3 regions of the Cupriavidus sp. H18C2 genome follow, and region 2 is predicted to be linked to each of the others. Evidence: predicted binding sites of a transcription regulator. Region 2 holds the regulator's gene; each other region holds the start of a gene.
What was found. The regulator FNR, encoded in region 2, switches genes on or off when oxygen is low (the NO sensors DNR and NnrR bind a similar motif). The targets are predictions, from matches to a motif close to TTGATNNNNATCAA.

Region 1 (2,262 bases), 1.4 Mb from region 2:
GCCGGCGTAGCCGCTGCCCAGGATCTCGCGCGCGGCCGACGGGCTTACCGCCGACAGCCCGACCAGGAAGCCATACCAGTTGCGCGCCGCCAGCGCGCGGCCCAGGCTGCCGTAGGCCAGCGTGTCGCCGGCCACGATCACCGCGCCCGGCCGCGCTGCCGCGATGCGTCGCGCGCTGTCGTCGAGGTTGCCGTCCAGCGCGACGGCCCGCGTGCCCATGTCCTTCTCCAGCCGCGCCAGCCACGGCGTGCCGGTGCCGAGCGTGCCGGCCGCGAAGTCGGGCGACACGGCCAGCGCGATGCTGCCGAGCCCGTAGCTGCGCAACTGGCGGACCGCCGCATCGAGTTCGGACTGATAGTCGGCGCGCGTGAACCAGACGTTGTCGGCGGCCAGCGCCAGCCCGGACAGCGGCGCCACGATCTGCACGCCGCGCCGGCTCAGTTCGGATGCGCCCGCCAGCGTCGGCAGCAGGCTGTCGCCGGGTCCGAACAACACTTCGGCGCGCTCGTTGTCAGCCAGCGCCACGGCCTGCGCGGCCGCGCCGCGCGGGTTGGCGGCGTCGGCATCGCGCACCACGTGGACGATGCGCAGGCCGCCGCCGGCGCCGGGCGAGGCGTTCCAGGCATCGAACATGACCTTGGCGCCGGCCAGGTAGTCGCGCGCCTGGTCGGCCTGCGGCCCGGCGCGATCGACCAGATGCGCCACCACCAGCTGGCGACGTACCGCCGGGCCCGCCGGCTGCGCGAACGCGGGCACCATCGCGGCGGACGCCAGCGCGCCCAGCGTGCGCAGCGCGGTGCGGCGGCCGGCCTGGGCGGGGGCGCAAGAGGGGATCGACTGCGGCAAGGCTTGGCGCATGGCAGTAGGCAAGTGACGGTGGAGCGGGGGTGCGAAGGCGGTGCAACGGCGGCCGGCAGACATCGCAATAAAGCGAGCCGGCACCGGGCCGGAAGCGAGACTATCGGCCCTTCATGACGCTTCCGTGACTTTTACCCGACTTGGCGCCCCCCGTCGGCGGGGCTGGCAGGCGTACGGTTGCCGTGACCTTGATTGGCATCAAGGTTTGGCGATCGGGCGAGGCATAGGATCGTTTGTCCCCCCACGCGAACCCAGAGTTTTGCCATGTCCGCCCCCAATCCCGACGTCGCCGGCACCGCCTTCGACCGCCGCGCGCTTGCCGATTTCCGCAGCCTGGCCGGCCGCATCGACGGTAACGGCCCCCGCTATACCTCCTACCCCACCGCCGACCGCTTCCACAACGAGATCGGCGACGCCGGCTACCTGCGCGCGCTGCAGGACTGCCGCGCCAACGCGCCGGCCCCGCTCTCGCTCTACCTGCACATCCCGTTCTGCGAAAACATCTGCTACTACTGCGGCTGCAACAAGATCATCACCAAGGATCACAGCCGCAGCGCGCAGTACGTCGACTATCTGGCGCGCGAAATGGCGATGGTGGCCGGCCGGCTCGGCCAGCGCCGCGCGGTGATGCAGTCGCACTGGGGCGGGGGCACGCCGACGTTCCTGGACCCGGACGAGATGCGCCGCGTCATGGCGGCGCTGCGCGAGCACTTCGACCTGCTGCCCGAGGGCGAACACTCGATCGAGATCGATCCGCGCCGCGTGACCGACGCGCGGATGGACCTGCTGGCCGAACTCGGCTTCAACCGGATCAGCCTGGGCGTGCAGGACTTCGACCCCGAGGTGCAGCAGGCCGTGCACCGCGTTCAGTCGTACGAGGAAACGCGCAACATCGTGCTGGCCGCGCGTCGGCTGGGATTCCAGTCGGTCAGCGTGGACCTGATCTACGGCCTGCCGCACCAGACCACGGCACGCTTTGCGGCCACGGTGGATCGCGTGCTCGACCTGCGCCCCGACCGGCTGTCGGTCTACAGCTACGCCCATCTGCCGCACGTGTTCAAGCCGCAGCGCCGCATCGACGCCGCGACGCTGCCGCCGGCCGCCGAGAAGCTCGACATCCTGGTGTCGACCATCGAGCGGCTGACCGCCGCAGGCTACGTCTACATCGGCATGGATCACTTTGCGCTGCCCGACGACGACCTGGCCGTGGCCCAGCGCGAGGGCTGGCTGCAGCGCAACTTCCAGGGCTACGCCACGCATGCCGGCTACGACCAGATCGGGCTCGGCGTGTCGGCCATTGGCGCCGTGGCGAGCCACTATGTCCAGAACGCCCGCACGACCGATGCCTACTATGCCGCGCTCGATGCCGGCCGGCTGCCCATCGTGCGCGGGCTGGAAATGACC
Region 2 (2,262 bases):
CGAATTCGGCAAAGTACGAGTTTCATCGTCCCGCGCAATCTGTGACGCTGTGGCGGAAGCGCCGGGCGAATGGCCAAACTGGAGAGCGAAATGAACCCGAACCCCGCAAAACCCTGGTACAGGGAACCCTGGCCATGGATTCTGATGAGTGGCCCGCTGCTGGCAATGATCGGTTGCGGCGTCACGATCTGGCTGGCCAATGGCCATGCCGACATCCCCGTCGCCGACGCCGCCCGTCACGGACTGGTGGTCGAGAAAGTCGGGTCCGCGCCAACCGAACCGCCGGCGAGGCGCCCATGAGACTCCGCTGGCTGATGTGGGTGCTGTGGCCGGCGTTTCTGATGGGCGGCGCGGCCACGGCAGTCGTGTTCTCGGTTGTGGATCCTGGTGACCTGAGCTTCTTCGGCCACCCGGTGGAGGCGTCGCGGCAAGCGGTCTACACAGTGGGCTTCCTGGTGGCGTGGCTGTTCTGCGCGCTCTCCAGCGGACTTACGCTGTACACGATGCCGGTAAAGCTGAGCGATACCGATGAACTCGAATAGCGCAGTCGAACAAAAAGGCCGCTCCGGATCTGCTCTGACGCGGCCTTTGTCGTGATACGGGGCGGGCGGCAGGTGCCACGGGCCTCAGCAGGATCGGCTGTACACCTGCTTGATGGCGGCCATGTCGATCAGCTTGACGTGCCGTTGGCGGATCTGGATCAGACCGGCCTCGGCGAATCGCGAGAACAGCCGGCTGACCGTTTCCAGTTTCAGGCCAAGGTAGCTGCCGATTTCCTCGCGGCTCATGCGCAGCACGAACTCGGTGGAGGAGTAGCCGCGCGCGGAGAGTCGCTCGGACATGTTGACGAGGAACGCGGCCAGCCGCTCTTCGGCACGCATCGAGCCGAGCGTGATCAGCATGACCTGGTCCTGCGAGATTTCCTTGCTCATCAGCCGCAGGAACTGGCCTTGCAGCGAGGGCAGGTGGCCCGACAGCGCTTGCAGTTCGTCATACCGGACGACGCAGACTTCGGTGTCCTCGAGCGCCGTTGCATCGGAAGCGTGCTGCATCTCGCCGAGACCGTCGAGGCCGATGACTTCGCCGGGCAGATGAAAACCGGTGATCTGCGTGCGGCCGTCTTCCATCGTGACGTGCGTCTTCAGCGTGCCGAAGCGGATGGCATACACGGCGCTGAGTGGTTCGCCCATGCGGTACAACGTTTCGCCCTTGTGAACTCGCACACGTTCCTGCACGAGCGTGTCCATCTTCACGAGGTCCTGTTGCGACATGCCCACCGGCAGGCAAAGTTGACCCATTGCACACGTGGAACAACGGGGCGACATCTCGGTGACGGGGATGGAAGTCAACAATTGAGTGCTCGTATGAATGCGCTTGCAGCGAGGGCGCGATGCAGGCATTTTACAGCGTCGAGTGACGCAGAAGCGAGGAACAGTTGCCATTTGGTGTGCTTTTAAGCGTTTTTCTGATGGCCTTGCTCGGTGGCATGCATTGCGCCGCAATGTGTGGAGGAATTGCTATTGCTGCGGAGCAAAAACGGCCGAGCAGTGCAACGATTTTCGTACACCGTTCACGAAATCAATGGTGGGCCGAACTCTGCGTCATGCACGCCGGGCGCATCACGACCTACATGCTGCTGGGCGCGGCGTTAGGCGCCGTCGGTGCGACGGTGTGGCGGCAGGACTATCTGCCTTTGCAGCGATGGCTCTATGCGCTGGGCAGCCTGATGCTGGTGCTGACGGGCGTCTGGCTGCTGCGCGGTCGCGTGATCGGGATGGAATGGATCGAGCGAACGGCTGCGAAGGCAGCGGCACCGGTAGGGCGGCTTGCGGGCTGGTTGTCGGTCGGTCTGCCCGCCGGCTTGCGTCCATCGCAGCGGGCCACGCCGATGCTGCGCCGCTACGGCATGGGTCTCGCCTGGGGATTGGTCCCATGCGGCATGGTCTATGGCGCACTCGCGCTGGCGCTGCTGGCCGGTAACGCTGCGTCCGGAGCACTGGTGATGGGGGCCTTCGGGCTAGGCACGCTGCCGAATCTGCTGGTCATGTCGGGTATGTCCGGATACCTGCGGCAGTGGTCGCGCAAACGGGGGGTGAGGGTCGCCTCTGCCGCGCTGGTCATCGGTTTCGGTGTGCTGGGCGTGGCCCGGGCGGTATGGCTGCCTGAGACGCTGGCGCAACATGGTTTTTGCGTGGTGTTCTGAATCGGCCACAAGGCCGGGTTGCGGGCGGGACCGGGAATGCCATACAATCGCCAGAACCA
Region 3 (2,262 bases), 1.2 Mb from region 2:
GGACTTCATCCAGACCGAGAAAGGCCAGGGCGTGATCAACATCCTGGCGGCCGACAAGCTGATGAACGCGCCGCGCCTGTATGCCACGTTCCTGCTGTGGATGCTGTCCGAGCTGTTCGAAAAGCTGCCCGAGGCGGGCGACCTGGACAAGCCCAAGCTGGTGTTCTTCTTCGACGAGGCCCACCTGCTGTTCAACGACGCCCCCAAGGCGCTGCTGGACAAGATCGAGCAGGTGGTGCGGCTGGTGCGCTCGAAGGGCGTGGGCGTGTACTTTGTCACGCAGAACCCGGTCGATATCCCGGACACGGTGCTCGGCCAGCTTGGCAACCGCGTGCAGCACGCGCTGCGCGCCTTCACGCCGCGCGACCAGAAGGCGGTCAAGGTGGCGGCCACGACGATGCGGGCCAATCCCGGGCTCGATCTGGAAAAGGCCATCGGCGAACTTGGCGTGGGCGAGGCGCTGGTGTCGTGCCTCGATGCCAAGGGCACGCCCGGCGTGACCGAGCGGGCCTGGGTGCTGGCGCCGGGCAGCCGCATCGGCCCGGCCACCGACGACGAGCGCCGCGCGCTGATTGCCGGGTCCCTGGTGGCCGGCACCTACGAGAAGACGATCGACCGCGAGTCGGCCTACGAGAAGCTGCGCGCCGACGCCGGCGCGGCTGCCAAGGGCGCGCCGGTGGATGCCAAGGCGCCGAAACCGGCCGAGGCGGGCCAGGCCGACGAAGGCGGCGGCTGGGTGGGAGAAGTCTGGGGATCGCTGACGCGCGGCACCGGCAAGACCGGCCGCGGCGATTCGATCCTGGAATCGGTGGCCAAGTCGGCCGCGCGCACGGTGGGCTCGCAGGTGGGCCGGGAACTGATCCGCGGCGTGCTGGGCAGCCTGCTTGGCGGCGGCAAGCGCAAGTAGCGGCGGCTGCCGGTCATCATCCAGAAAGAAAGCGCCCGCGCAAAACCTGCGCGGGCGCTTTCTTTCTTCCGGGCCAGTGCCGGCGCTAGTCCGATCCGCGCCGGGCCGCTTCGGCGTCCTCGCGGGCCTTGCGGGCGAACAGGCAGGCAAAGAACGCGGCCATGCCGATGATGAAGGCGATGACGGCCAGGCTGGCCAGCCCGGTCGAAGTGGTCATCAGGATTTTCAGGGCTTCCATGTGGGTGACTCCTTCTCTTGAAAGGCCGCGAACGGCTGTTTCCAGTGTGAGAGAGTCGACCCGCACAGACTTTGAGGCGCATCAAGCGCCCGGGCCCGTCCGACGCCGGATCAGTTCTTCGTGCCGAACAGGCGGTCGCCCGCGTCGCCCAGGCCCGGCACGATGTAGGCGTGCTCGTCCAGATGGCTGTCCAGCGACGCCACGAACAGCTTCACGCCCGGATGCGCCTTCTGGAAGACCTCGACGCCCTCGGGCGCGGCCACCAGCGCCACGAACGTGATGGCTTCGTCGGGCACGCCGCGGCGTTTGAGCACGTCCACCGCATGGGCGGCCGAGTAGCCGGTGGCCACCATCGGGTCGCACAGGATGAACGAGCGGTCTTCCAGGTCCGGCAGGCGCACCAGGTATTCCACCGGGCGGTGCTGCTCGTCGCGGTACACGCCGATATGGCCGATGCGGGCCGACGGAATCAGCTCCACCAGGCCGTCGCTCATGCCCACGCCGGCGCGCAGCACCGGCACGATGGTCAGCTTCTTGCCGGCGATGACCGGCGCGTCCAGCGCCACCAGCGGGGTGTCGATGCGGCGCGTGGTCAGCGGCAGGTTGCGGGTGATCTCGTAGCCCATCAGCAGCGTGATCTCGCGCAGCAGCTCGCGGAACGTGCGCGTGGACGTTTCCTTGTCGCGCATATGCGAAAGCTTGTGCTGGATCAGCGGGTGATCGAGGATAAAGAGGTTGGGAAAGCGGGAATCCTGTTTCATGGCGGGCTCGGCGAATACGGTGAGGGCCCGGCCGCCAGGCGGAACGGCGGCGGACGGGCCCGATGCAGCGCGATTGTAAAGGATGCGCGCGGCCGCGCGCCCCCGCCAGCCCTGCGCGGCCCGCCCGGCCCGGGAAAGCGGGCAACGCCGCCGGGCCGGGAACGCCGGCGCCTTTTGGCATACAATCGCCGGGTTGCGCGCGCCGGCCACGCCGGCCGCCGCCCCATTCCAGCGTCCCCGTGTCCGCCTCCCAGAAGTCTCTGTCCCCGTCCGCCGAAGTGTCCGCCGCGCAGCGCGTCGGGCTGGCCACCGCCGCCATCGGCGCCGTGCTGTTTTCCGCCAAGGCCATCGTCGCC

Region 1: a site for FNR is predicted at 1,047-1,060, ahead of hemN (oxygen-independent coproporphyrinogen III oxidase). Genes of this name have one in related genera too.
Region 3: a site for FNR is predicted at 1,217-1,230, ahead of EPAKOI_RS03950 (DUF3149 domain-containing protein). Genes of this name have one in related genera too.

The regions. Positions count from the first base shown of each region.
Region 1 is NZ_CP186010.1:3,487,452-3,489,713, reverse strand. Features, by position in the region: gene EPAKOI_RS15925 (ABC transporter substrate-binding protein) at 1-858, opposite strand, end outside; gene hemN (oxygen-independent coproporphyrinogen III oxidase) at 1,123-2,262, shown strand, end outside.
Region 2 is NZ_CP186010.1:2,057,281-2,059,542, reverse strand. Features, by position in the region: gene ccoG (cytochrome c oxidase accessory protein CcoG) at 1-45, shown strand, start outside; gene EPAKOI_RS09345 (hypothetical protein) at 91-300, shown strand; gene EPAKOI_RS09340 (hypothetical protein) at 297-542, shown strand; gene fnr (fumarate/nitrate reduction transcriptional regulator Fnr) at 627-1,352, opposite strand; gene EPAKOI_RS09330 (sulfite exporter TauE/SafE family protein) at 1,436-2,203, shown strand.
Region 3 is NZ_CP186010.1:828,256-830,517, forward strand. Features, by position in the region: gene EPAKOI_RS03945 (helicase HerA-like C-terminal domain-containing protein) at 1-907, shown strand, start outside; gene EPAKOI_RS03950 (DUF3149 domain-containing protein) at 993-1,145, opposite strand; gene upp (uracil phosphoribosyltransferase) at 1,256-1,906, opposite strand; gene EPAKOI_RS03960 (DMT family transporter) at 2,185-2,262, shown strand, end outside.